DNA from 3 places in the Streptomyces sp. NPDC090445 genome. Region 2 is predicted to be linked to each of the others. Evidence: riboswitches for the same ligand, from Rfam matches in the RefSeq annotation. Region 2 holds a riboswitch; each other region holds the start of a gene.
What was found. Region 2 has a riboswitch for thiamine pyrophosphate ahead of thiC (phosphomethylpyrimidine synthase ThiC). Riboswitches for the same ligand answer to the same signal wherever they lie in the genome.
Positions count from the first base shown of each region.

Region 1: linked by a shared signal. The riboswitch ahead of ACIQUT_RS27085 (thiamine ABC transporter substrate binding subunit) and the one ahead of thiC (phosphomethylpyrimidine synthase ThiC) in region 2 are both predicted to bind thiamine pyrophosphate.
Region 3: linked by a shared signal. The riboswitch ahead of thiO (glycine oxidase ThiO) and the one ahead of thiC (phosphomethylpyrimidine synthase ThiC) in region 2 are both predicted to bind thiamine pyrophosphate.

Region 1 is NZ_JBIVXV010000017.1:75,296-84,637, reverse strand. It holds gene ACIQUT_RS27090 (ABC transporter permease) at 1-341, opposite strand, end outside; gene ACIQUT_RS27085 (thiamine ABC transporter substrate binding subunit) at 398-1,501, opposite strand; TPP riboswitch at 1,589-1,697, opposite strand; gene rlmN (23S rRNA (adenine(2503)-C(2))-methyltransferase RlmN) at 1,756-2,871, opposite strand; gene ACIQUT_RS27075 (phosphatidate cytidylyltransferase) at 3,208-4,293, opposite strand; gene frr (ribosome recycling factor) at 4,293-4,850, opposite strand; gene pyrH (UMP kinase) at 4,936-5,715, opposite strand; gene tsf (translation elongation factor Ts) at 5,879-6,715, opposite strand; gene rpsB (30S ribosomal protein S2) at 6,851-7,726, opposite strand; partial or broken gene ACIQUT_RS27050 (peptidoglycan DD-metalloendopeptidase family protein) at 7,725-8,345, shown strand; gene ACIQUT_RS27045 (TetR/AcrR family transcriptional regulator) at 8,560-9,117, opposite strand; gene whiG (RNA polymerase sigma factor WhiG) at 9,170-9,342, opposite strand, start outside.
Region 2 is NZ_JBIVXV010000007.1:162,274-171,615, reverse strand. It holds gene ACIQUT_RS17635 (cupin domain-containing protein) at 1-241, shown strand, start outside; gene ACIQUT_RS17630 (DUF5326 family protein) at 402-629, shown strand; gene ACIQUT_RS17625 (IclR family transcriptional regulator) at 914-1,660, shown strand; gene ACIQUT_RS17620 (SsgA family sporulation/cell division regulator) at 1,758-2,207, shown strand; gene ACIQUT_RS17615 (YibE/F family protein) at 2,217-3,605, opposite strand; TPP riboswitch at 3,678-3,823, shown strand; gene thiC (phosphomethylpyrimidine synthase ThiC) at 3,818-5,605, shown strand; gene ACIQUT_RS17605 (aldo/keto reductase) at 5,748-6,797, shown strand; gene ACIQUT_RS17600 (glycosyltransferase) at 6,839-7,945, opposite strand; gene ACIQUT_RS17595 (hypothetical protein) at 8,290-9,150, shown strand; gene ACIQUT_RS17590 (hypothetical protein) at 9,176-9,342, opposite strand, start outside.
Region 3 is NZ_JBIVXV010000002.1:137,515-146,856, forward strand. It holds gene ACIQUT_RS05330 (phytoene desaturase family protein) at 1-1,318, shown strand, start outside; gene ACIQUT_RS05335 (hypothetical protein) at 1,430-2,431, opposite strand; gene metF (methylenetetrahydrofolate reductase [NAD(P)H]) at 2,473-3,390, opposite strand; gene thiE (thiamine phosphate synthase) at 3,460-4,110, opposite strand; gene ACIQUT_RS05350 (Rv2175c family DNA-binding protein) at 4,189-4,554, opposite strand; gene ACIQUT_RS05355 (NAD(P)/FAD-dependent oxidoreductase) at 4,674-5,957, opposite strand; TPP riboswitch at 6,059-6,171, shown strand; gene thiO (glycine oxidase ThiO) at 6,169-7,353, shown strand; gene thiS (sulfur carrier protein ThiS) at 7,350-7,550, shown strand; gene ACIQUT_RS05370 (thiazole synthase) at 7,556-8,350, shown strand; gene pknB (Stk1 family PASTA domain-containing Ser/Thr kinase) at 8,631-9,342, shown strand, end outside.

The DNA.
Region 1 (9,342 bases), on a different contig from region 2:
TCCAGCAGCCCGCCCCGCCCGACCAGCGCCAGGAAGGCGGTGCCGACGACCACGGTGGGCAGCACGAAGGGGACGGTGACCACGGCCCGCAGCAGCTGCTTGCCGGGGAATTCCAGCCGTGCGAAGACGTACGCGGCGGGCAGCGCGATCAGCAGGGTGAGCAGCGTGGAGGCGACCGCCTGCCAGGCGGTGAACCACAGCACCCCGGCGATGTCGGCCCGGGTCAGCACCTCGCCGATGCGGCCGAACTGCCAGCCGGCGTCGGTCCTGACCCCGCGGCCGACGATCGCGGTGACGGGGTAGGCGAAGAACAGTGCGAAGAAGGCCAGCGGCACGGCCATCAGGGCCAACCTGACGGCCGCACCGCGTGCCGCCGTGCCCGCTGTCCTGCCGGGGGCTACTTCACGACGAGCGAGGACCATGTCTTGACCCACTGCTCACGGTTCTTGGCGATGTTCTCGGGAGCCACGGTCTCGGGCTTCTCGACGACCACGCCGTGCTTCGTGAACAGCTCCGGCAGCGCGGCGTCCGTGACCACCGGGTTCACGAACATCTGGAGCGGCATGTCCTCCTGGAACTTCTTGCCGATCATGAAGTCGATCAGCGCCTTGCCGCCCTCCTCGTTCTTCGCGCCCTTGAGCAGGCCGGCGAACTCGACCTGGCGGAAGCAGGTGCCGGTGGCGACGCCCGTGGGGGCCTCGGCCGGCTTCGGGTCGGCGTACAGGACCTCGACCGGCGGGCTGGAGGCGTACGAGACCACCAGCGGGCGGTCGGCCTTGGCCTTCTTGCCGCCCGCGGAGCCGGAGAAGCGCTCGTTGTAGGCCTGCTCCCAGCCGTCGACGACCTCGACGCCGTTGGCCTTGAGCTTGCTCCAGTAGTCCTTCCAGCCGTCCTCGCCGTACTTGCCGACGGTGGCCAGCAGGAAGCCCAGGCCCGGGGAGGAGGTGGCCGCGTTCTCGGTGACCAGCAGGTTCTTGTACTCGGGCTTGAGCAGGTCGTCGAGCGTCTGCGGCGGGGCGATCTTCTTGTCGGCGAAGTACGCCCTGTCGTAGTTGACGCAGATGTCGCCGGAGTCCACGGGCGTGACCCGGTGCTGCTTGTCGAGGACGTACTCGGGCTTCACGCCGGCCAGGCCCTTGGCCTCGTGCGGGGTGAAGATGCCGTTGTCCAGGGCGCGCGAGAGGAGCGTGTTGTCCACACCGAAGAACACGTCGCCGCGCGGGGAGCCCTTGGTGAGGATCTCCTGGTTGAGGGCGGCGCCCGCGTCCCCGGACTTGAGGACCTTGACGGTGTAGCCGCTCTGCTGCTCGAACTCCTTCAGGACCGTTTCGGTCACGTTGAAGGAGTCGTGGGAGACGAGGGTGACCGTCTTGGACTTCGGCGACCCGCCGGCGCTGCCCTCGGGCTTGTCCTGCCCGCCGTCGCCGCCGCAGGCGCTGAGCGTGGTGACGCCGAGGGCGGCCGCGAGGGCAGCTCCCGCGATCTTCCTGGTGGTGCTCACTGGTGTATTCCTCCTGGGATGACCAGGAGAAGACGCGGCCCTGCCCCGGCGCTCTGTCGGAGCGGGCGCCGGGGCAGGGCGCAACAGCTTGAGTGGTGACCGAACTTCCTACCCCGCATGACCGGGGCGAGGTTCAGAGGGTCTGCGGCTGACGGTGCCGCACTCTCAGCGCTGTGGCGCTCCCCTGTCGGAATATGCAATTGGTTCGGCCACAGGGTACCCCGTGGCCGAACCGGCACCGCGAGAAGCGGAAGCTACCGCTCCGCAGCGGCCAGCTGGCCGCACGCACCGTCGATCTCCTGACCGCGGGTGTCACGCACGGTCACGGGCACACCGTGCCGGGCGATGGCCTCGACGAAGGCCCGCTCGTCCTCGGGGCGCGAGGCGGTCCACTTCGAACCCGGCGTCGGGTTCAGCGGGATCAGGTTGACGTGGACGCGCTTGCCCTTGAGGAGCCGGCCCAGGAGGTCGCCGCGCCAGGCCTGGTCGTTGATGTCGCGGATCAGGGCGTACTCGATGGAGACCCGGCGGCCGGACTTCTCGGCGTACTCCCAGGCCGCGTCGAGGACCTCGCGGACCTGCCAGCGGGTGTTCACCGGCACGAGGGTGTCGCGCAGCTCGTCGTCGGGGGCGTGCAGCGAGACGGCGAGGCGGCACTTGAAGCCCTCGTCGGCGAACCGCAGCATCGCCGGGACCAGGCCGACGGTGGAGACGGTGATGCCGCGCTGGGACAGGCCCAGGCCGTCGGGCTCGGGGTCGGTGAGGCGGCGGATGGCGCCGACGACCCGGTTGTAGTTGGCCAGCGGCTCGCCCATGCCCATGAAGACGATGTTCGACAGCCGGGCCGGGCCGCCGGGGACCTCGCCGTCGCGCAGGGCGCGCATGCCGTCGACGATCTGGTGCACGATCTCCGCGGTCGACAGGTTGCGGTCCAGGCCGGCCTGGCCGGTGGCGCAGAACGGGCAGTTCATGCCGCAGCCCGCCTGCGAGGAGATGCACATGGTGACCCGGTCCGGGTAGCGCATCAGCACGGACTCGACGAGCGTGCCGTCGTGCAGCCGCCACAGGGTCTTGCGGGTGGTGTCGTCGTCGCAGGAGATGTGCCGTACGACGCGCATCAGGTCCGGCAGCAGCTCCTCGCGGAGCTTCTCGCGGGAGGACGCCGGGATGTCGGTCCACTCCGCCGGGTCGTGGGCGTAGCGCGCGAAGTAGTGCTGCGAGAGCTGCTTGGCCCGGAACGGCTTCTCGCCGATCGCGGCGACCGCCTCGCGCCGCTCGGCCGGCGACAGGTCGGCGAGGTGCCGCGGCGGCTTCTTCGCCCCCTTCGGCGCGACGAAGGTGAGCTCTCCCGGAGCGGGGCGGGGTGCCATGATCGGTCCTTCCTCAGGCGACGAGGTCCGACGGGCTCCGCACGTGCGGAGCGATGGCGATGGCGCGGTCCGCGCCCGGAGACCTCACGAGATGCATCCCCGCGATCACGGGGAAAGGGCGCACCACGGAAATGGTGCGCCCTTCAGGATAACCCGGTCGGATCGGCCGCTGCCGACGATCCCGCGGCCGGTGCCCCGGCCCGTCCCGGCGGTCAGCCCGTGCCGACGAACAGCGCCAGCAGCAACCACACCACCGGGGCGGTCGGCAGCAAGGAGTCCAGCCGGTCCATACTGCGTCCGATATGCGGCTCCGCCGCGTGGCTCCGTGGCGCGGGCTCAGCCCGTGCCGACGAACAGCGCCAGCAGCAACCACACCACCGGGGCGGTCGGCAGCAAGGAGTCCAGCCGGTCCATGATGCCGCCGTGGCCCGGGAGCAGGGTGCCCATGTCCTTGATGCCCAGGTCCCGTTTGATCATCGACTCGCCGAGGTCGCCCAGCGTGGCGCTGACCGCGACCGCGAGGCCGAGGATCAGGCCCTGCCACCAGGCCCCGCCGTCGACCAGGAACTCCATGCACAGCGCGCCGGCCCCCATCGAGAAGGCCACCGCGCCGAGGAGCCCCTCGCGGGTCTTCCCCGGGCTGATGCGCGGCGCGAGCTTGGTCTTGCCGAAGCGCCAGCCCACGGCGTAGGCGCCGGTGTCGCTGACCACCGTCAGGGCCAGGAAGGTCATCACCCGCTGCGGGCCGTCGTCCGCCGTGAGCAGCATCGCCACGAAGGTCGCCAGGAACGGCACGTAGAACGCCGCGAAGACACCCGCCGTGACGTCCTTGAGGTAGTCCTCGGGCGGTTCGGTCATCCGCCAGACCAGGACCGCCAGCGCGGTCAGGGCCATGGCCACCCAGGCGCCCTCGGCACCCCTCACGTACCCGGCGATGACCATGGCGGCACCGCCGATCGCGAGCGGGACGAGCGGCGCCTTGATGCCCTTCTTCTCCTGGAGCCGGGAGGTGAGCTCCCACAGGCCGACGACGACCGCGACGACGATGACGCCGACGAAGACCGCCTTCACGATGAAGAGCGAAGCGAAGATCACCGCACCGAGGCCGACACCGACCCCTATGGCGGCACGCAGGTCTCGCCCGGCCCGCTTCTTCTGCTTCCTCTGCGGTGGGGGCGAGGAGTCCTGCGGTGCCTGCGAAGGCGGAGGCGGGGGGCTGGGCATGGGCTCCTGCGGCGGCATCTCGGTGCGGAACGGGGGGCCGCCGTCAGCGGCAGCCCCCCGATCGCGTGCTTCCCGGTCGTCGAAGTCACGGCCGGCGGCATCGGGCACGATGGGCATGGGCCGAGTGTGCGGTCCCACCAGCGCATCGTATGCGGGACCCGCCGGAACCGGCTCCGTGGCCCAGGGAGAGTCGTTCATCAGACCTCGAGCAGCTCGGCTTCCTTGTGCTTGAGCAGCTCGTCCACCTGCGCGACGTACTTCGCGGTGGTGTCGTCGAGCTCCTTCTCGGCGCGGCGCACCTCGTCCTCGCCCGTCTCCTTGTCCTTGACGAGCTTGTCGAGGGCGTCCTTGGCCTTGCGGCGGACGGAGCGGATGGAGACCTTGGAGTCCTCGGCCTTGCCGCGCGCGACCTTGATGTACTCCTTGCGGCGCTCCTCGGTGAGCTCGGGGAAGGTCACCCGGATGATGTTGCCGTCGTTGCTCGGGTTGACGCCCAGGTCGGAGTCGCGGATGGCCTGCTCGATGTTGCGCAGGGCGCTCTTGTCGAACGGGGTCACGACGGCCATGCGCGGCTCGGGCACCGAGAAGGACGCGAGCTGGTTGATGGGCGTCAGGGCGCCGTAGTAGTCCGCCACGATCTTGTTGAACATCGCCGGGTGCGCACGGCCCGTGCGGATCGCGGCGAAGTCCTCCTTGGCGACGACAACGGCCTTCTCCATCTTCTCCTCGGCCTCGAGGAGGATTTCTTCGATCACCACGTGCTCCTGCATGTCTTGAATGGATGGTTCAGGCGGGCGGTGCGGGCCGGGCCCCGCGGGACCCGGTCCGGCTGCGGACCGCTCAGGCCCGGGTTCCCTGGTCACTCACGAGCGTGCCGATCTTCTCACCCTTGACGGCGCGGGCGATATTGCCCTCGGCAAGCAGTTCGAACACCAGGATCGGCAGCTTGTTGTCGCGGCACAGCGTGATGGCGGTGGCGTCGGCGACCTTGAGGTCGCGGGACAGCACCTCGCCGTACTCCAGCGCGTCGAACTTCACCGCGTCGGGGTTCTTCTTGGGGTCGGAGTCGTAGACCCCGTCGACGCCGTTCTTGCCCATGAGCAGGGCCTCGGCGTCGATTTCCAGGGCGCGCTGAGCGGCCGTGGTGTCGGTGGAGAAGTACGGCATGCCCATACCCGCGCCGAAGATCACGACGCGGCCCTTCTCCAGGTGCCGTACGGCCCGCAGCGGAATGTACGGCTCGGCGACCTGGCCCATGGTGATCGCCGTCTGCACGCGGGAGTCGATGCCTTCCTTCTCCAGGAAGTCCTGGAGGGCGAGGCAGTTCATGACGGTGCCGAGCATGCCCATGTAGTCGGACCGGGCGCGGTCCATGCCGCGCTGCTGGAGTTCGGCGCCTCGGAAGAAGTTGCCGCCGCCGATCACGACGGCGATCTCCGCGCCGTCCCGGACCACCGCGCCGATCTCGCGCGCGATGGCATGGACGACGTCGGGGTCGACGCCCAGTCCGCCGCCACCGGAGAAGGCTTCGCCGGACAGCTTCAGCATGAAGCGGCGGCCCTTCTTCCCGTGGTCGCTCTTGTCGTCGGAAGCGTTGTGGGGGTCCACGCCCTGATTCATGGAGATCTCCTCGTGCACATACGAAGAAGGCCATTGCCGGTGGGTCCTCGCGGTTCCCTCTACGGCAATGGCCTCCTCGTCAGATCTGCGGTCGTTCCGCGCGTACGCGGACGACTGCCTCAGACCCTACCGGGGTCCGGTGTCCGTCGTTGTACGGACGGACTCAGATGCCGACCTTGATGCGCGCGAAGCGCTTCAGGGTGACACCGGCCTCGTCCAGAACCTTCTGGACGGACTTCTTGTTGTCCAGCGCGTACGGCTGGCCGAGGAGGGTGGCCTCCTTGAAGAAGCCGTTGACGCGACCCTCGACGATCTTCGCGATGGCAGCCTCGGGCTTGCCCTCCGCGCGGGTGACCTCTTCGGCGATGCGGCGCTCGGACTCGACCTTCTCGGCCGGGACGTCCTCGGCGGACAGCCACTGCGGGGCGAACGCGGCGATGTGCTGCGCGACACCGCGGGCGACGTCGGCGTTCTCCTTGTCCAGCTCGACCAGGACGCCGATCTGGAACGGCAGGTCGGGCATGGTGCGGTGCATGTAGGAGGTCACGAAACCGCCGGTGAACTGCGCGAAGCGGTCCAGGACGATCTTCTCGCCGAGGTTGGCGTTGGCCTCGTCGACGAAGGCGGTGACGGTCTTGCCGGGCTCGATCTCGGACGCGAGCAGCGCCTCGATGTCGGCCGGGGAGGTGGCGGCGACGTGCGCGGCCAGCTGGTTGGCGACGGCCAGGAACTTCTCGCCCTTGGCGACGAAGTCGGTCTCGCACTTCAGCTCGACGATGACACCGGAGGTGTTGTCGTCGGCGATGAGGGAGACGACGGCACCGTTCTCGGCAGAACGGCCCTCGCGCTTGGCGACGCCCTTCTGACCCTTGATGCGGAGGGCCTCCTGGGCCTTCTCGACGTCACCGTCGGCCTCGACGAGCGCGTTCTTGCAGTCCAGCATGCCGGCGCCGGTGAGCTCGCGGAGCTTCTTGACGTCAGCGGCGGTGTAGTTCGCCATGAGTCTGTGATTCTCTCTCGAAGTCGTAGATCTACGGGTGAACGGCGGAGGTGCCGCGCTCGTGGCGCGGCTCCCCCGCCGTCATCGTCCGTCCTGCGAGTGCCCGGAGCGTGAACTCCGGGCGCCCTCAGCGGGTCAGGCCTGCTCGGCGTCGGCGGCCGGAGCAGCCTCGGCGGCCGGAGCGGCCTCGGCGGCCGGGGCAGCCTCGGCGGCCGGAGCGGCCTCGGCCTTCTTCTCGCCCTCGAGCAGGTCGCGCTCCCACTCGGCGAGCGGCTCGCCGGCGGCCTTGTCGCCCGGCTTCGAGTCACCGGTCGCAGCGCCGGAGCGGGCGATGAGGCCCTCGGCGACAGCGTCGGCGATCACACGGGTGAGCAGGGTGACGGAGCGGATCGCGTCGTCGTTGCCCGGAATCTTGTAGTCGACCTCGTCGGGGTCGCAGTTGGTGTCGAGGATCGCGACGACCGGGATGTTCAGCTTGCGAGCCTCGCCGACGGCGATGTGCTCCTTCTTGGTGTCGACGATCCAGACGGCGCTCGGCACCTTCTGCATCTCGCGGATACCACCGAGGGTCTTCTCCAGCTTGGCCTTCTCGCGGGAGAGGACCAGGAGCTCCTTCTTGGTGAGACCCGAGGCGGCGACGTCCTCGAAGTCGATCGCCTCGAGCTCCTTCAGGCGCTGCAGGCGCTTGTAGACGGTCGAGAAGTTGGTGAGCATGCCACCCAGCCAGCGCTGGTTGACGTACGGCATGCCGACGCGCGTCGCCTGCTCGGCGATGGCCTCCTGGGCCTGCTTCTTCGTACCGACGAACATGATGGAGCCGCCGTGCGCGACGGTCTCCTTGACGAACTCGTAGGCGCGGTCGATGTACGACAGCGACTGGAGCAGGTCGATGATGTAGATGCCGTTGCGCTCGGTGAAGATGAAGCGCTTCATCTTCGGGTTCCAGCGACGGGTCTGGTGACCGAAGTGGACGCCGCTCTCCAGCAGCTCCCGCATCGTTACGACGGCCATGGCCATCTCCTTGGTTTCTCGGTTTGGTCCTGACACCCCACCGCGTCCTGCCCCCGGAAAAGGGACCGAGAGACGCTGCCACACGGCCTGGTTCGGCCGGCGCTGGGGCGCGCGAAGTCGACCCGGTGACCCGGATCGCCGTAAGAAGTGTACGGGACCGGGCGGTATGCCAGGTGACGCCGCTGTCCACACGCGGCCTCCCGTCCACAGGCTCCGCCGTGTCCTGCGGGCGGTGCGGGACGCTGCCGGCATGACGACTCTCCTGCTCGCACTGCTGCTGGCGGTGGCCCGGACGGGCGCCCCGCCCGCCGGGGACGCCCTGCCCGCGGCTCTCCGGCCGCTGCCGGCGCCGCTCGCGGTGGTCCGCTGGTTCGATCCGCCGCCGACGCCGTACGCGGCGGGCCACCGCGGGGTGGACCTCGCCGCCCCGGCGGGGGCGCGGGTGCGGGCCGTGGGGCCCGGCCGGGTCCACTTCGCGGGCCCGGTGGCCGGGCGCGGCGTGCTGTCCCTGACCCTGCCGGGCGGCCTGCGCACCACGTACGAGCCGGTCCGCCCGCTCGTCGCCGAGGGGGAGCCGGTCGCCGCGGGCCAGGTCGTGGCGGTCCTGACGGAAGGGGGCCACTGCGCACGCCCCTGCCTGCACTGGGGCCTGCTGTCGGGCGAGACCTACCTCAACCCGCTGTCGCTGCTGCCGCGCCCCACGCCGCGGCTGCTGCCGGCGGCGGACCCGGCCGACGGCCCGCCCCGGGCGGCACCGGCGGCAGGGAGGACGGGGAAGGCGGGGACGGTGGGGACGGTGGGGAAGGCGGGGACGGTGGGGCGGGGGCCGCGGGTCAGCCGTGCACGCCCCGGAGGGCCATCGCGACCGCGGTCTCCGTCACCACGGCCGGATCCTCGGCGGCACCGAGCTCGATGCGCCGCACCGCCGCGTCGACCACGCCCTGGAGCAGTATGGCCGCCAGCTTGGGCTGCTCCTGGCCCAGGGCGGAGAGGGCCTCCACGATCATCGCCACGAGTCCGCCGTGCGCGGCGCGGATCTTCTCGCGGGCCCCGGCGTCCAGCTCGCTCGCCGAGATCGCGACCACGGCCCGGTGCCGGCGGTCGCCGACCAGGCCCAGCTGGCTGCGCACGTACGCCTCGATCTTCGCCTCGGGGGTCGCCGCCTGCTCCATGGCGGTCTCGATCTCGGCGGCCCACACGGGGAAGTCCACCGCGCACAGCTCTTCGACCACGGCGGCGCGGGACCGGAAGTACTCGTAGACGGAGGACCGGGCGAGCCCGGTGCGCTGTGCCAGGGCGGGGAAGGTCAGCGCCTCCGTCCCGCCCTCGGACAGCAGGGTGCGCGCCGCGTCCAGCAGGGCGCGGCGCTGCATCGACCGGTGCTCGGCCACGGAGGCCGCTCGAATCCTGGGCACGCGTCCACTGTACGGAGATCCGGGGGACTCAGCGCCCTACATCCGCAAGCTTTGCGCGGAGTTGCAGAACCGACTTGGTGTGGATCTGGCTGACCCGGCTCTCGGTCACCCCGAGCACGTTGCCGATCTCGGCGAGTGTGAGGCCCTCGTAGTAGTAGAGGGTCACCACGGTCTTCTCGCGCTCGGGCAGCGTGTTGATGG
Region 2 (9,342 bases):
GCGGAACATGTCGGTCGGGCTGTACGCACTCGACGCCGGCCAGAGCGACCCGCAGCAGCCGCACCGCCAGGACGAGGTGTACTTCGTGGTCAGTGGCCGCGCCTCGATCACGGTCGGGGAGGAGACGACGACAGTGGCCCGCGGCAGCGTCGTCTACGTGCCGGCCGGCGTGCCGCACAAGTTCCACCACATCTCCGAGGACCTGAAGGTGCTGGTGGTGTTCTCCCCGCCGGAGGCGTGACCCGCGCCGCGGGTGAGGGTCGGACCCCTGATCCCCCTAGGGGCAGGATCAGGGGAGTCCGGGGGCTCGCGGGCCCCCGTCCGCATGCGCGTGCTCCTAGCATCGGAGGCAGGAAAACGGACGTCACCGACGGGGACGCGGAAGAGGAAGAGGCGAGGACATGGACGGCATCCGGGAGACATTGGCAGGCCTGCCCTGGTGGGTGAAGTGGGTCGCGATCCCGCTTCTGGTGCTCTTCGTCTTCGGCGGCGTCATCACGAGCATTCTCGGTGCCCTGATCGGGTTCGCCTTCAAGCTGCTGCTCTTCGTCGGTCTGGTCGCCGGCCTGGTCTTCCTGGTGAAGAAGTTCGGTGGTAGCAGCGCGAAGTCGTCGTCCCGCGAGTGGTAGCGGGGATTCACGGGCCCCGGTTCGGGCCGCCCGGGCGTTAACCCGGGTGGCCTAACACGGGGCTTCGGGCCGCTCACCGGGCGGGACACGGTCGCTAGAGTGCAGTCTGCGCGTCCCCCTGGGTGCGAACGCCGGTACGACCGCTCCGACCTGCGGTCGTGCCACGCAGGAACGAGCACGGCCCCAGGACCGCGGCATGCGCGGGGGCGGCCCCCGCCGGGTGGGCTCCACAGCCCGCCGCCACGCCTGGGGGTGAGTCCTTGTCTCCGGTTCACAACGCCGGTGTGCCGACACTGATCGGCTCGGTGCAGCGGGCGCTGAGGCTGCTCGAAGCAGCCGGGTCCCATACCGGGGGAGCCCCGGCGAAACAGCTGGCGCGTGAGGCCGGGCTCCCACTCCCCACCGCGTACCACCTGCTGCGGACGCTCACGCACGAGGGATATCTGCGCCGCGAGGGCGGCGTTTTCGTTCTCGGGGCCGCGGCCGGACGGCTGGCGGCCGGCGGGTTGCAGCAGAAACGTCGCACCATGATCCTCGATTCGCTCGCGCACTTCCGCGACGCGGTCGGGGCCCCCGTCTACTTCGCGGTCTTCCGCGAGGGTGAAATCGAGGTCGTGGGCGTGTCGGACACCCTGGCCGATCCGGCCGTCGAAGAGTGGGCCGACTTCCGGGCGACCGGCCACGCGCACGCGATCGGGCAGTGCCTGCTGGCCCAGCTCGACGAGGAGACGCGCCGGGACTACTACGACCGCCATCCCGTCGAAGCCATCACCCCCTACACCGTGCGGGACCAGCGTGTCCTGGAGCAGAAGATCCGTTCCCTGGGGCGCATGGAGCCCGTGACCGAGCGTCAGGAGTACGCGCTGGGCACGGTGTGCGCCGCCATCCCGATCACCGCCGGCGACGCTGCCGCGACGATGGCCATTTCTCTCCCTTTCCATCAGCAGGAAAGACTGCCATGGGTGGTCGATCGGCTACGGAGTGAAGTAGGCGCGCTGTTGAGCTCCCTCTCCTTCTCTATCAGTATCTGAAAACTCACTCCTTGTGATCCGCTAGCGCTTCCACCAATCTTGTCAAGGGGGTTCCGGGGGGTCATTCCTGGCCACTTCCACAACAGCGGGGTAGGCAATGCGCGAGTCGGTACAGGCAGAGGTCATGATGAGCTTCCTCGTTTCCGAGGAGCTCTCGTTCCGGATCCCGGTGGAGCTCCGGTACGACGCCGGCGACCCGTACGCAGTACGGCTTACCTTCCACCTTCCCGGAGACGCGCCGGTGACCTGGGCGTTCGGGCGGGAGCTGCTGCTCGACGGCATCAACAAGCCGTGCGGGGAAGGCGACGTCCACATCGCCCCAGCCTCGTCCGAGGAACTGTCCGACGTCCACATCCGGCTCCAGGTCGGCAGCGACCGCGCCCTCTTCCGGGCCGGTGCGGCACCCCTGGTCGCCTTCCTCGACCGCACCGACCGGCTGGTTCCACTCGGTCAGGAGCGCAGCCTCGGCGACTTCGAGATGAGCCTCGACGAGGCGCTCGACAAGATCCTCGCCGAGTCCCGGCAGAACGAGCAGAACGCCGGCTGACAGCCGGACTCAGCGCTTGCGCCGCCGGCCCCGGCCCCGGTTCCCGCGCCCGGTACCCGGGGCCGCCGTCGTAGCGGTCGCGCCCGCCGGCCGGTCGGCGGACACCACGAGCGCTGCGAGCGCCGTCGTGACCGGGACCGAGGCCACCAGGCCGATCGAGCCCACGAGGGTCCGTACGATCTCCACCGCGACGAGCTCGCTGTTGGCCACCGCGCCCACGCTGCTGTTCGCGATCGAGAACAGCAGCAGCAGGGGCAGGGCCGCGCCCGCGTAGGCCAGCACGAGGGTGTTGACCACCGACGCGATGTGGTCGCGGCCGATGCGGATGGCCGCGCGGTACAGGGACCGCGGCCCCATCGCCGGGTCCGCGTGGTGGAGTTCCCAGACCGCCGAGGTCTGGGTGACCGTCACGTCGTCGAGCACGCCGAGCGATCCGATGATGATGCTCGCGAGCAGCAGACCGCTCATGTCGATGTCCGGGTACAGCCCGTGGATCAGCCCGGTGTTGTCGTCGGTGTTGCCGGTGAGGAACGCCCAGTCGATGAACACCGAGCCCAGCAGTCCGATCAGCAGCAGCGAGACGAGCGTGCCGAGGACCGCGACGGAGGTGCGGGCGGTCAGCCCGTGGCACAGGTAGAGCGCGATCAGCATGATGGCACTCGCCCCGATGATCGCGACGACCAGCGGATTCGAGCCCTGCAGGATCGCCGGCAGGATGAACAGGGTCAGCACGGCGAAGCTGATGACGAGGGCGATCAGCGCGAACAGGCCGCGCATCCGCCCCACCAGGACCACCACCAGGGCGAAGATGCCCGCCAGTACCGCCAGCGGGATCTTGCGGTTCACGTCGATCACGGAGTACTGCAGGTCCCGAGGGGCGTCGGGGGCGTAGGCCACGACCACCTCCTGACCGTCCGCCAGCTGCCGGGGAGCCCCCGGTTGGACGATTTCGATGAAGGTGCGGCCCTTGTCGCGGCCGGTGCCGACCTCGACGGTGGCCTTCTTGCACTGGCCGGTCTGCGCGGCCTGTGCCTCACGGCCCTCCGGTGTCGAGGGGTTGGCCGTCGGCGGCACCTGCGAGGCGTTCACGGATTTGCAGTCGACCTGTTCGAGCCGAACGACCCGGCCCTGCTCGGTCTGGCGGTCGAAGCCCACGCCGGAGCGCTCGTGTGCGGGGGCGCCGCCCGGCCAGAGCACTGCCATGCCGACGAACACGGCCGTGGCGAAGGGGATCAGCACGGCTGCGATGACCTTGCGCAGGTGCTTCGAGACGGGAGCCGCAGGCCCGTGGCCGTGGGAATGGCCATGCGCGTGACCGTGGCCGTGGTCGGCATCTCCGTGGCCGGTGTGGCCCGTGGGCTCGGCGGGCTCGTCGGGGGGCTGTGTCGAGGACGTCACTGGCTGATCATCGCAAGAGTTGAGGGGGCCCACTGTTCAGCACGCCACAGATGACGCTAGCGTGGTGGCACCTTTGCACAACGCGGGAGCTCGGAGCACCGGGCTGAGAGGGCGCTGATCACCGTACGCAGGCACGACATGCGTACGGGAAGAGGCTGCGCCGACCGCCGAACCTGTTACCGGGTAATGCCGGCGTAGGGAGATCAGGTCTCATGACCATTCAGGACGCACGCACGCCTGCCGTCGGCCAGGACGCCGACGGCGGGACCGAGCGCCAGCCGGGCTGGCACAAGGGCTACGTGGCGGGCTCCCGCCCCGACATCCGGGTGCCGGTTCGCCAGGTCCACCTCACCAACGGCAAGGACGTGACGCTCTACGACACGTCCGGTCCGTACACCGACCCGCAGATCGAGACCGATGTCCGGCGGGGTCTGGCGCCGCTGCGCGAGAACTGGATCATCGGCCGCGGCGACACCGAGGAATACGCGGGCCGTCCCGTGCGCCCCGAGGACGACGGCATCAAGCACACCTCGCCGCGCGGCGGCCTCAAGAACCTCGACGCGGTCTTCCCCGGCCGTCCGCGCCTGCCGCGCCGCGGCCGGGGCGGCCAGGCCGTCACGCAGCTCGCGTACGCCCGCCGCGGTGAGGTCACCCCCGAGATGGAGTACGTCGCGATCCGCGAGAACGTCTCCCCCGAGGTCGTGCGCGAGGAGATCGCCGCAGGTCGCGCCGTGCTGCCCGCGAACGTGAACCACCCGGAGATCGAGCCGATGATCATCGGCAAGAGGTTCCTGGTGAAGGTCAACGCCAACATCGGCAACTCCGCGGTCACCTCCTCCATCGAGGAGGAGGTCGAGAAGATGACCTGGGCCACCCGCTGGGGTGCCGACACGGTCATGGACCTCTCCACCGGCCGCAACATCCACACCACCCGCGAGTGGGTGCTGCGCAACTCCCCCGTGCCGATCGGCACCGTGCCGCTCTACCAGGCCCTGGAGAAGGTCGACGGCAAGGCCGAGGAGCTGACCTGGGAGATCTACAAGGACACCGTCATCGAGCAGGCCGAGCAGGGCGTCGACTACATGACGGTCCACGCCGGCGTGCTGCTGCCGTACGTGCCGCTGACCGCCCGCCGCAAGACCGGCATCGTCTCCCGCGGAGGCTCGATCATGGCCGCGTGGTGCCTGGCGCACCACAAGGAGAACTTCCTCTACACGAACTTCGAGGAGCTCTGCGAGATCCTCGCGGCGTACGACGTGACGTACTCGCTGGGTGACGGCCTGCGCCCCGGCTCGATCGCGGACGCCAACGACGCGGCGCAGTTCGCCGAGCTGAAGACGCTGGGCGAACTGAACAAGATCGCCAAGAGCCACAACGTGCAGACGATGATCGAGGGCCCGGGGCACGTCCCGATGCACAAGATCAAGGAGAACATCGACCTCCAGCAGGAGATCTGCGAGGAGGCGCCGTTCTACACGCTCGGCCCGCTGACCACGGACGTCGCCCCGGCGTACGACCACATCACCTCGGGCATCGGCGCCGCGATGATCGCCTGGTGGGGCACGGCGATGCTCTGCTACGTCACGCCCAAGGAGCACCTGGGCCTGCCCAACCGCGACGACGTCAAGACCGGCGTCATCACGTACAAGATCGCCGCGCACGCGGCGGACCTGGCCAAGGGGCACCCGGGCGCCCAGGAGTGGGACGACGCCCTGTCGGACGCGCGCTTCGAATTCCGCTGGGAGGACCAGTTCAACCTGGCCCTCGACCCGGACACGGCCCGCGAGTTCCACGACGAGACGCTCCCGGCCGAGCCGGCGAAGACGGCGCACTTCTGCTCCATGTGCGGCCCGAAGTTCTGCTCGATGAAGATCTCCCAGGACATCCGCCGCGAGCACGGCGGCGACCTGAAGGCGGGTGAGATCGAGGCGGGCATGGCGGCGAAGTCCGCCGAGTTCGCGGCGACCGGCAACCGGGTCTACCTGCCGATCGCGGACTGACCTGCCGGGCCCGCCGGGCCGGACCCGCGACCCGTATGGGGGGAGTCGCGGGCCCGGCCCGGGGCCCGGCCGACCGGCAGCCCCGGCCGTGCGGGGCTTGCGCTGGAGCGCGCTCCAACTCCTAGAGTGCCGCCCCATGACCATGAGATATCGCAGTCTGGGCCGCACCGGCATGGAGGTCAGTGCCCACTGCCTCGGGACCATGATGTTCGGGGCGGTGGGGAACCCGGACCACGACGCGTGCGTGCGGATCGTCCATGCCGCGCTCGACCGGGGCATCAACTTCGTCGACACCGCGGACATGTACTCCGCCGGCGAGTCTGAGGAGATCGTGGGCAAAGCCCTCCGCGGCCGCCGCGACGACGTCGTGCTCGCGACGAAGGTCCACTTCCAGATGGGTGAGGGCCGCAACCGCAGCGGGAACTCGCGGCGCTGGATCGTGCGCGCCGTCGAGGACAGCCTGCGCCGGCTGGACACCGAATGGATCGACCTCTACCAGGTGCACCGGCCGGACCACACGACAGACGTCGAGGAGACCCTGTCGGTCCTCGGCGATCTGGTGCGCGCGGGGAAGATCAGGGCCTTCGGCTGTTCGACGTTCCCCGCCGAGGAACTCGTCGAGGCGCACCACACCGCCGAGCGGCGGGGGCTGCCGAAGTTCCGGACGGAACAGCCGCCCTATTCCGTCCTCGCGCGCGGCATCGAGGCCGACGTCCTGCCGGTCGCCCAGCGGTACGGGATGGGCGTGCTCACCTGGAGCCCGCTCGCCTCGGGCTTCCTGACGGGCAGGTACCGCCTCGGCGAGCCCGTCGACCTGACCTCGGGACGGGCCGCACGCACGCCGGCGCGCTTCGACCCGGCGATCCCCGGCAACCTCGCGAAGCTCGAGGCCGTGGAGAAGCTCATCGAGCTCGCCGACGGCATCGGCTGCACCCTGCCCGAACTGGCCGTCGCCTTCCCCCTCGCGCACCCCGCCGTCACGTCCGTGATCATCGGGCCGCGGACCATGGACCAGCTGGAATCGCTGCTCGGGGGCGCTTCGCTGGTGCTCGACGACGCCGTGCTCGACCGCATCGACGAGATCGTGCCTCCCGGGACGAACCTCTACCACCCGGACGGGGTCTGGCAACCGCCGGCACTGGCGGATGCCGCGCTGCGGCGCCGCCCGCCGGGCGACCGCGCCGCTGGGTGACCCTCCGGCCGGGGGCGACACCCCGGCCGGGGTCTGCGGTGTCACACCGTCGCAGCGGGCGATGTTTCACGTGAAACGGGGATGGACGAGCCGCCGCGGTCCAGGGCGTAGCCGCGGTTGGTCTCGGTCTGACGCCGGTAGTTCTCGGGGAGGTCGGGCAGGGTCAGCAGCCGGTCGCAGGCGCGCAGCGAGGCGTGCATGTCCCCCACCCAGTAGGCGGTGATGGAGTGCTCGAAGAGCAGCCCCCACCGGTAGACCCACGGGTGGACGAAGAGGATGTCCGCCGGGGCCGACCGGTCCAGGACGGCCAAGGTGATGGCGTGCGCGGCGTGGTACCGGCCCAGCAGCCTCAGCCGTGAGGCGAGTTCGTAGCAGGCCTCCAGGCGCGCGGGCCGGAACTCCCAGGCACGCGTGAGCGCGTCCATCGCGGCAGGCCAGTCGCCCGCATCGGCGTTCAGGACACCGGCCTGGAGGAGCGCGTAGTAGACCTCCTCCTCCCAGCCGCCCATGGCTGCGCGGCGCTCGTAGAGCCGGATCGCCTCCGCGGCGTTCCCCATGTCCCGCATGGTCTGCGCGAGGTAGAAAACCGTCCGGTGGTTCGCGGGGTCCCGTTCGAGTTCGGCGCTGAGCAGGCGCGCGTCGCGTTCGAACTTGTCGTGCCGGGAGCCGCCGTCGGCGTGGTCCTCGATGACGAGTGCGTCGAGGTTCTCCTGCCTGCCGGGGCGCTGGTCGTACTCGTCGGGGCGGTCGCAGGTCAGGTACTCGTGCGTGACGCCCTCGTACCGCCAGGGGAGGTCACCGCGGACCAGGCGCTTGATCCGGTACTCGGTTTCACCCTCGTGCCGCAGCATGTACGACTGCGCGGTGAGCGGCGGCAGCGGGCCGGTGCGGCACAGGACCAGGTCGGCGTCGAGGAGGAGCAGGTAGTCGGCCTTGCCACGGGCGTGCGCGATGTTGAGGCTGCGGTTGTGCCCGAAGTCCTTCCAGGGCTCCTCGTGGAGCTCGCCCGGGATGCCGTGCAGGGCGTTGCGGATCAGCTGCTGGGTGCCGTCGGTGGATCCGGTGTCGGAGATGACCCAGGTGTCGATGAGGTCCCGTACCGAGTCCAGGCAGCGCTCGATGACGGCGGACTCGTTCTTCACGATCATGCAGAGGCAAATGGTCGGCTTCACGGCCGCCGACCCTAGGGACGGGGTCGCTCGGGCCGCGTGCGGCACGCCGGTCCGCGGCCCCGGGTGGCTGGCGTGCGCAGGGCCATGTGGCCCTGTGCGCTGGTCCTTTCGTCTGACGAATGGGCGAGCCGGACCGGCGCGGGGGGAACTGCTCTTCAGGATGACTGATCGCGGAGTCCGTGCGGGCATGCGGGCTTCGGGGAAACATTCGATCCCGTGTGCACGAGGAGCGGTACATGAGTTCTGAGGACAGGCCCAGATCTTCCTTGGGCCCGCTGCCCCGCCGGGCAGGCTGGCTGGTCGGAGGCACGTTCGCCTCCGTGGCACTGGTGCTGGCCGGCATGGCGGCCCCGGCGGCCGCGGGTGCGCCGCAGTCCGGAAAGTCCGTGGTGGTTCCGGACAGCGGCGACCGCTGTACGAGCACCGCGAAGAAGGCGATGGACCCGGCGGAGGCGGCGCAGCCGGCGGGCAGCGACAAGTGCAAGGGCGAGAGGGGGCCGACCGGTCCGAGGGGCCCGAAGGGGAAGACGGGGCCCACCGGTCCGAAGGGGAAGACGGGCAAGACGGGCCCGACCGGTCCGACGGGCGCCACTGGTCTGACGGGCCCGACCGGTCCGACGGGCGCCACTGGTCTGACGGGCCCGACTGGTCCGACCGGTGCCACTGGTCTGACGGGCCCGACCGGTCCGACGGGCGCCACTGGTCTGACCGGCCCGACCGGTCCGACCGGTGCCACCGGCTCGACGGGACCCACCGGCCCGCAGGGTGCCAGCGGCCAGTGCTTCGACGTCGACGCTGTCCGGCCCGCCGCCTCCCGCGAGGTCAAGGCCGTCCTCTCGGACACCATCACCTTCGCGGGAATCCGCGACCTGACCCCGGCCCCGACCCCCTGGCGCTGGTACGACCTGACCGACACCGGGGACACCTACCCGACCGACGCCTGTGCCGTGTCGATCTCCACGCAGGCCAACATCGTCAACATCGAGGTGCTCACCACAGGGGGTGACATCTACGAAACCGCCTGCAGGATCAACCCGGGCACGCCCGACTCCCTCACCTGCACCGAGGTGTGGGCGCCGGCGAATCCCCAGCCGGCAGGAGGCGCCAACGGCCTGGCGCGGTTCACCCACCGGGCGCTGTCCCAGGACGACATGAACCTCAAGCCCGAGGAAATCAAGTAGCACGCGGAGCCGCTGCCGACCGGCGTCAGTGCGATCCGTGCCCCGGGCTGCCGAAGTCGGGTCCGGTGAAGTCCGGTGGCGTGTAGCCGGGCCGGGTCCCCTGTGAATGGGGTCCGGGACTGGTGAAGTCGGGCCGGGTGTATCCCAGGTTGGGGATGCGCCCGGCCTTCGGCGTGTGCGGGGCCGGTTGCG
Region 3 (9,342 bases), on a different contig from region 2:
CCACGGCGGCTCGCTCGGCCGCTTCGAGCGGGAGGGATTCGCCTTCGACACGGGCCCGGGGCTGCTACACCTGCCCGCCGTCTACCGCGACCTGTTCGTCAAGACCGGCAAGCGGCGCCTGGAGGAGTGCGTCGACCTCGTTCAGGTCGACCCGGCCGTCCGCCACGTCCTCGCCGACGGAACCGCCGTCACCCTCCCGGGCGCCTCCCGCGGCGGCGCCGCGGCCGCCCTCGACGAGGCCTTCGGCGCGGGCGCCGGGGAACGCTGGGCCACCGTGCTCAACCGGGCCCGGGACACCTGGGACGTCACCCGCCGCCCCCTGCTGGAGGAGCCGCTGCGCCCCGACTGGCAGGTCCTCGGCCGGGACCCGTACCCGGCCGTCCGCAAGAGCGGGCTGCTGCGCCGCCGCCCGCCGACCCTCGCCGAGGTCGCGGCACGCGAACTGGGCGGGCAGCTCGGCGAAGTGCTGGCCGCCCGAGTGCGGGAGTACGGCCTCGACCCGGCGACCGCCCCCGCCTCCGCGGCCGTGCTGCCCTACATGGAGCAGACCTTCGGCAGCTGGTACGTACGCGGCGGGATGCGGGCACTGGCGACCGCCCTGTACGAGCGCTGCCGCGAGCGGAAGGTGGAGTTCGTCTTCGACGCGCCGGTCCGGGAGGTCCTGGCCCGCGAGGGCCGGGCCGCCGGGGTGCTGCTGGCCGACGGGACCGGGCACCCGGCCGACCACGTGGTCTGCGGGATCGACCCGCGGCAGCTGGCCGTGCCGCTGCCGCCCGACGGCGTCCCCGCCGGGGCCGCGGCCGGAGCCGCCCGCTTCACCCTGCTGCTCGCCCTGCGCGGCCCCCGCCCCGCCGGCACCGTGCACCGCACCCTCGTCCACTCCCCGGGCACGCAGCTCACCGTGCTGCGCCCCGACGACCCCGCCGTCCGGCCCGACGCGGACCACGAGGCCGTCACCGTCAGTGCGGTGTGCGCCCCCGCGGGCCCGGCCGCCGCGCCCGCACCCGACGCCGAGGCGCTGCTGGACCTCGCCGCCCGGGCCGTGCCCGGGCTGCGCGAGCGGCTGCTGTGGTGGGAGGCGCGCACCCCGGCCGACATCGAGGCGGCCACCGGGGCGGCGGGCGGAGCGGTGCCCGCGCCCTCGCTCGCCGGGGCCGGCGGCCGGCTGCTGCACCCCGCGAACTCCACGGCCCTGCCCGGGCTGTACCTCGCGGGCGGCTGGGCGCACCCCGGCGGCGGGCTGGCGCACGCCGGGATGACCGGGGCGCTGGTGGCCGGGCTGATCGTGGAGGGCGCGGACTTCCGCGGCTCGCAGTAAGCCGGACGGGCTCACGGGGCGGCCGCCCGGTGAGCCCGTCCCCGGCCCCGGCCCGCACCGGAGCCGGTCCGGCATCCGGTGCGCGCCGGGGCGAAACCCGGTGCGGAGCCGTCAGTAGCGGTACTGCTCGTAGTCGCCGGAGCCCTGGTACGGGTACTGCTGGGGCTGCTGCTGCGGCTGCTGCGGGTACGCCTGGCCGCCCTGGCCGTCGGCCGGGTACGGCTGCGCGACGTCCCGCTGCTGCGGCACCCACACGCCGCCGGGCGGGGTGTCCATCGCGTACTGGTCCTGCCCGGCCGTGCCGCCCGCGTACGGGCCGGCGCCCTGGCCTCCGTACGGGGTGTAGTCGTACGGCTGCTGCGGGATGACGCCGCCGCCGGTGCCGATGTACGGGTCCGAGTAGGCGGCGTAGACCTGCTGTTCGCCGCCGGGCTGGTAGGCGCCGGGGTAGTCGTAGCCGCCGCCCGGCGCCTGCGGGTCCTGGTAGCCGGCGTAGCCGTGGGCGTCCTGCTCGGCGGTGGTGAACGGCGAGGCGAACGCGGCCGTCTGCCCGGCGTCGGAGCCGGACCCGAAGCTCTGTATCCCGTACGAGCCGGTGTCCTCGGGCAGCGGCTCGGGGCTGTACAGCTCCTCCGTCGCGGCCGTGAACCGCGGCCGGGGGGTCTTCCCGGATTCCGCCGCCCCGTCGGCGCCCGCGTCCGCGGGCCCGCCCGGCGCGTCGGCGCCGTACTCCACCCCGGACACCTCCAGCGCGGGCTCGGACCGCGGTCCGCCGGCGCGGCGGCGCCGGGCGGCACCCTTCGGGGCCGCGGCGGCGTCCTCGCCCTTGCCACCCTTGCCGCCCTTGCCCTGCTTGCCGCCCTTGCGCAGCGCCCAGCCGGCCTCGAAGCCCTTGCGGAAGGACAGCGTCACCAGCGTCTGGCCCAGCGCGAACGCGAGCGCGCCCGCGGCGATGACCGGCACCGAGGGCAGCACCACCCCCGCGACCACGCCGAGGAACCCGGCGAACGCGAGCAGCCGCCAGCGCAGCCGGGCCTTGTACTGCATCAGGACCTCGGCAAGCAGCCACAGCGCGACGAAACCGAACGCGACGTAGAGGACCGTCATTCCCATGCGTGGCACCCCTCGGTACGGCCGTCCTGGGGTACGGCCGATCAGGCCCGCTGGTGCAGGCCCAGATTCTCGTAGATCTCGAGAGTCGCCGTGGAGTTGTTCAGCGTGATGAAGTGCAGCCCCGGGACACCCTCGGACAGCAGCCGCGCGCAGAACTCCGTGGCGAACTCGATCCCCATGGAGCGTACAGCGGCCGGATCGTCCTTGACGGCGAGCATGCGCTCTTTCACGGCCTCGGGGAAGACGGCGTTGCTGAGTTGGGGCAGCCGGTCGAGCTGCTTGACGGCCACAACAGGCATGACCTCAGGGATGATCGGGGTGTCACAGCCCGCCTTTTCGGCGCTGTCGCGAAGCCGCAGATAATTCTCCGGATCGAAGAACATCTGGGTGATCGCATAGTCGGCACCGGCGCGGCACTTGTCCACGAAGTGCCGGATGTCCGTGTCCCAGTCCTCGGAGCGCGGGTGCATCTCCGGGAAGGCGGCGACGCCCACGCAGAAGTCGCCGGATTCCTTCAGCAGCCGGACCAGGTCGGCCGCGTAGTGCACCCCTTCGGGGTGGGGCACCCACGGGCCCATGGGGTTGCCCGGCGGGTCGCCGCGCACGGCGAGCATGTTGCGGATGCCGGCGTCCGCGAACTGGCCGATCACATTGCGCAGCTCGGCCACGGAGTGGTCGACGGCGGTGAGGTGCGCGACGGGTGTCAGCGTGGTGTCGGCGGCGATCTGCTGGGTGGCCTTGACCGTGCCGCCCCGGGTGGAGCCGCCGGCCCCGTAGGTCACGGATACGAAGCTCGGGGACACCGCCTCGATGCGGCGCAGCGCGTTCCAGAGGTTGCGCTCGCCCTTCTCGGTCTTGGGAGCCCAGAACTCGAACGAGTACGAGGGGTCCCCGGACGCCAGCAGGTCGCGGACCGTGCGTGCACGGTCCGTTCGGGTGGAAGCGGTACCAAGGGCCATACGGGCAGGTTAGACGCGTGTTCCCGCACGCCGAAGCCCTGTCCGGGTTTTGGACAGGTTTTTGGACACTTAAGAGACGCGGTTCCGGATACGCCGTGCGAGGTCCGCCGCCGCGGCCCCCGGATCGGACGCCTCGGTCAGGGCGCGGACGACGACGACCCGGGTCGCGCCGGCGTCGAGGACCTCGTCGAGGTTGCCGGCGTCGATGCCGCCGATCGCGAACCAGGGGCGGTCCTGCCGCAGGGAGGCCGCGTACCGGACCAGGTCCAGGCCGGGGGCGGGCCGGCCGGGCTTGGTGGGGGTGGGCCAGCAGGGGCCGGTGCAGAAGTAGTCCACGCCCGGCTCGGCGGCCGCGGCGTCGACCTCGGGCTCGGCGTGGCAGGAGCGGCCGACCAGCACCCCCTCGCCGAGGATGGCGCGGGCGGCCGGCACCGGGATGTCGCCCTGGCCGAGGTGCAGGACGTCGGAGCCGATGGCGTGCGCGACGTCGGCGCGGTCGTTGACCGCGAGGAGCTTGCCGTGCCGGCGGGCGGCCTCGGCGAACACCCGGAGGTGGTCGAGCTCCTCGGCCGCCTCCATGCCCTTGTCGCGGAGCTGGACGATGTCCACCCCGCCGGCGAGGACGGCGTCGAGGAACTCGGGGAGGTCTCCCTGCCGCGTGCGGGCGTCCGTGCACAGGTAGAGCCTGGCGTCGGAGAGCTGCCGGGCGTTCGAGGACATGGGTACCCCCTGGTGGGCGCAGAGAACGCGGGCCGCACCGGGCGGCCCGCGTTCCGCGGATGGATCGGTCGGCTCGGGTCAGAGGGCGAGCGCCTGGGCGCGGCGCTTGACCTCCGTGCCGCGATTCTCGCGCAGCGCCTGCACGGGGGTGCCGGGCAGGGTCTCGTCCGCGGTGAAGAGCCACTCCAGCATCTCCTCGTCGGAGAAGCCGTCGTCGCGCAGCACCGTCAGCAGGCCGGTGAGGCCCTTGACCAGCTTGGTGTCGTCGATGAAGTCGGCGGGGACCTGGAGGGTGCGGTTCTCGCCCCGGCGGACGGCGATCAGCTGACCTTCCTTGACCAGCTGGCGGACCCGGGTCACCTCGACGTCCAGCATCTCGGCGATGTCGGGCAGGTGGAGCCAGGAGGGGACAAGGGCATCGATCTTGGTGTCAATCTCGGTCACGGCACAAGCCTGCCACCTCCCGCCCGCTGCCGGTACCCGGGCCTGTCCGTACGGGGCTCCCCGGCCGTACGGGGACCCCCGCACGGCCCGGGCGCGCCGTCCGGGTGCTCCGCGCCGCGCTACTGCGGGGCAGCCACGGCCGACTTCAGGGGGGTGCCGGGGTCGGCCACCCGGCCGGGGTCGACGGCGGCGCCGGTCTCGATCAGCTTGCGGCCCTGGGCGAGGTCCCGCGGCCGGCCCACGGCGAGGATCGCTACCAGCGACCCGGCCCGCAGCCAGCACACCGACCACGCCTGCCCGCCGGGGTCGCCGCGCCACAGCAGGGTGTCCGCGTCCGCGTGGTGGCCCGCGTACTGGACGAACCGCCCGAACTGCTCGGACCAGAAGTACGGGACCGGGTCGTAGACCTGGAGCGCGGCCCCGGACTCCGCCTTTGCCTCTGCCTCCGCCCCGGCCCCGGCCCCGGCCCCGGCCCCGGCCAGGATGTTCGCCGCGACCACCCGCGGCCCCTGCAGCGCGTTGTCCCAGTGGTGCACCAGCAGCCGCGCCCCGTACCGCGCCGAGGGGAACGAGGCGCAGTCGCCCACCGCGTACACCCCCGGCAGGGAGGTCCGCAGGTACGCGTCCGCCGTCACCGAGCCGTCGGCGCCGAGCTCGACGCCCGACCCGGCCAGCCAGCGGGTGGCGGGCCGCGCCCCGATGCCCACGACGACCGCCCCGGCGGGCAGCTCCCGGCCGTCCGCGAGCAGCACCCGCCCGGACTCCACCGAGGCGACCTTGGCGGAGGTCAGCAGGGCGGCCCCCACCTCCTCGTACCAGCCGGCCATCGGAGCGGCGACCTCCGCCGGCAGGGCGCCCGCGAGCACCCGGTCCGCGGCCTCGACCACCGTCACCGCGCAGCCCGCCTCCCGGGCCGCGGTCGCGAACTCGGCACCGATCCACCCGGCGCCGACGACGACGGTGGCCGGGGTCCGGGCCAGCACCGGCCGCAGCCGGGCCGCGTCGTCGAGGGTGCGCAGCAGGTGGACGCCGGGGACGCCCTCGGAGCCGGGCAGGGTCAGCGGTTCGGCGCCGGTCGCCAGGACCAGGACCCCGTACGGGACCGGGCCGGACTCGGTGTCCAGCTCGCGGTCGGCGGCCCGCAGCCCGGTCACCTCCACGCCGAGCCGGAGTTCGATGCCCAGGCCCTCGAAGTCGACGTCGAAGGCGGAGTCCTCGGCCTTGCCGAGCAGGACCGCCTTGGACAGCGGGGGCCGGTCGTAGGGCTGGTGGGGCTCGGCGCCCAGAAGGATCACGGGGCCGGTCCAGCCCTGCTCGCGCAGGGCGACCGCGGTCTGCACGCCGGCCATTCCGGCGCCGACGATGACGACGCCGCTCTGAGTGTGTTCGGTCTGCTCGCTCACGCAACCCACCCTAGTCAGCAGTGATCGGTGAGGAAGGGTGCACCGGCGGCCGCGTCCCGGCTCTCTCCCGCCGCCCGAAGGGGAACGGCTACTGTGGCCACCGTACCTATCGCGGGAGCCCGGGCGCACCGGGCTGAGAGGGAGGCTGGCCGGCCTCCGACCGTCCGAACCTGATCCGGGTCATGCCGGCGAAGGGAGGGGCTGGACGCCCATGCACTCGTCCAAGGGAACCGCGACGGCCGCGGGATCCGACGTCCTCGTCATCGGGGGCGGGATCATCGGCCTGGTCACCGCCTGGCGGGCGGCCCGGCGCGGGCTGCGCACCGCCCTCGCCGACCCGGCCCCCGGCGGCGGCGCCGCCCGGGTCGCGGCGGGCATGCTCGCCGCCGTCACCGAACTGCACTACGGCGAGGAGACCCTGCTCGGCCTCAACCTCGCCTCCGCCGCCCGCTATCCGGAATTCGCCGCCGAACTCGCCGACGCCAGCGGCGGCATGGACATCGGCTACCGCGCCTGCGGCACGCTCGCCGTCGCCCTCGACGCCGACGACCGGCTCCACCTGCGCGAACTGCACGCCCTGCAGCGCCGCTGCGGCCTGGAGTCCGAGTGGCTCACCGGCCGCGAATGCCGGCGCCTGGAGCCGATGCTCGCCCCGGGCGTCCGCGGCGGCCTGCGCGTGGACGGCGACCACCAGGTCGACCCGCGGCGGCTGGCCGCCGCCCTGCTGGCCGCCTGCGAGCACGCCGGCGTCGACATCCGCCGGGCGAACGCCGAACGGCTCGTCGTCACCGCCGACCGGGCGGCCGGCGCCGTGCTCGACGACGGCACCGAGCTGTCCGCCGACCAGGTGGTGCTGGCCGCGGGCTCGCTCAGCGGCCGGCTGGCCGGCGTACCCGACGAGGCGCTGCCGCCCGTCCGGCCGGTGAAGGGGCAGGTTCTGCGGCTCGCGGTGCCCGCCCCGTACGCGCCGTTCCTGTCGCGGACCGTACGGGCCCTCGTCCGCGGCAGCCACGTGTACCTGGTGCCCCGCGAGAACGGCGACATCGTCATCGGCGCCACCAGCGAGGAACTCGGCTGGGACACCACGGTCACCGCCGGCGGGGTGTACGAACTCCTCCGCGACGCACACGAGTTGGTGCCCGGCATCACCGAACTGCCGCTGACCGAGACCCTCGCCGGCCTGCGCCCCGGCTCCCCCGACAACGCCCCGCTGCTCGGCCCCACCGCCCTGCCCGGCCTCCACCTGGCCACCGGGCACCACCGCAACGGGGTGCTGCTCACCCCCGTCACCGGCGACACGATGGCCGAACTGCTCGCCACCGGCGCCCTGCCGGAAGCCGCCCTGCCCTTCAGCCCGCGCCGCTTCTCCCCCGCACGTCAGGAGTCGTACGCATGACCATCTCCGTCAACGGCGAGCCGCGCGAGCTCGCGCCCGGCACCACCCTCGACGCGGTGGTCGCCACCCTCACCGCCGCCCCCTCCGGGGTCGCGGCCGCACTCAACGAGACCGTGGTCCCGCGCGGGCAGTGGCCGCACACCGCGGTCGGCGACGGCGACCGGGTCGAGATCCTGACCGCGGTCCAGGGAGGCTGAACACGATGGCGGACGACGCACTCCTCCTCGGCGGCCGGACCTTCTCCTCCCGCCTGATCATGGGCACCGGCGGCGCCCCCAGCCTCGACGTGCTGGAACACGCCCTGACCGCCTCCGGTACGGAACTCACCACGGTCGCGATGCGCCGGCTCGACCCGGCCGTCCGGGGCTCCGTCCTGGGCGTCCTCGACAAGCTCGGGATCGCGGTCCTGCCGAACACGGCCGGCTGCTACACCGCCGGCGAGGCGGTCCTCACCGCCCGGCTGGCCCGCGAGGCGCTCGGCACGGACTGGATCAAACTGGAGGTCATCGCCGACGAGCGGACCCTCCTCCCGGACGGCGAGGAACTGCTCGCCGCCGCGGAAACCCTGGTGGACGACGGGTTCACCGTGCTGCCGTACACCAACGACGACCCCGTGCTCGCCCGGAAGCTGGAGGACGCCGGCTGCGCGGCCGTCATGCCGCTCGGCTCGCCCATCGGGTCGGGCATGGGCATCCGCAACCCGCACAACTTCGAACTGATCGTGGAGCGGGCCGGCGTGCCGGTGATCCTGGACGCGGGTGCGGGAACCGCCTCCGACGTGGCGCTGGCGATGGAACTCGGCTGCGCCGGGGTCATGCTGGCGTCGGCGGTGACGCGGGCGCAGGTGCCGGTGCTGATGGCCGGCGCGATGCGGGATGCGGTGTCCGCCGGGCGGCTCGCCTTCCGCGCGGGCCGCATCCCCCAACGCCGCTTCGCCCACGCCTCCTCCCCGGCCGAAGGCCGCGCCACCTTGGACCCCGAACACCCGGCCTTCTGACCCCGCTTCCGCTGCGCGGAGCCTTTCCCCAGTCCCGCCCCTTCCCGAAACCGGGCGCTGACCGGACCCGTTGCGCTCAAACGCCGCGCGGGCTGGATTTTCCAGCCTCGCCGGCGTTTGAGGCGCGGGGATCTGGGGCGGAGCCCACAGTTTCGGGAAGGGGCGGGGTGGGGAATGGCTCCGCGCAGCGGCGGGAGCAACGGGTGGGGCGCGTCACAGCTGTGCTGCAAGGCACAGCCACCCACGGCCCGCGCAGCAGACCGGCTCGTAGGATGGCCGGGTGGACACGACCCTGGATGACCCGCTCGTCGGGCAGACGCTCGACGGCCGCTACCGCATCGACGCCCGCATCGCGGCAGGCGGCATGGCCACGGTCTACCGGGCCCTGGACACCCGCCTCGACCGGATCCTCGCCCTGAAGGTGATGCACCCGGCGCTGGCCGCGGACGCCGCCTTCGTCGACCGGTTCATTCGCGAGGCGAAGTCCGTCGCCCGCCTCGCGCACCCCAACGTGGTCGCCGCCTTCGACCAGGGCACGGACGGCCCGTACACGTACCTGGCCATGGAGTACGTCTCCGGCTGCACGCTGCGCGACGTGCTGCGCGAGCGCGGCGCGCTCCAGCCGCGGGCGGCGCTGGACATCCTGGAGCCGGTCCTGGCGGCGCTGGGTGCCGCGCACCGGGCCGGGTTCGTGCACCGCGACATGAAGCCCGAGAACGTCCTGATCGGCGACGACGGCCGGGTGAAGGTGGCCGACTTCGGGCTGGTCCGGTCCGTGGACGCGGTCACCAGCACCACCGGCGCGGTCCTCGGCACGGTCTCCTACCTCGCCCCCGAGCAGATCGAGAACGGGGTCACCGACACCCGGGTCGACGTGTACGCCTGCGGTGTGGTGCTGTACGAGATGCTGACCGGGGACAAGCCGCACCCCGGCGGCACCCCGGCCGAGGTGCTGTACCGGCACCTGCACGAGGACGTCCCGCCTCCGTCGG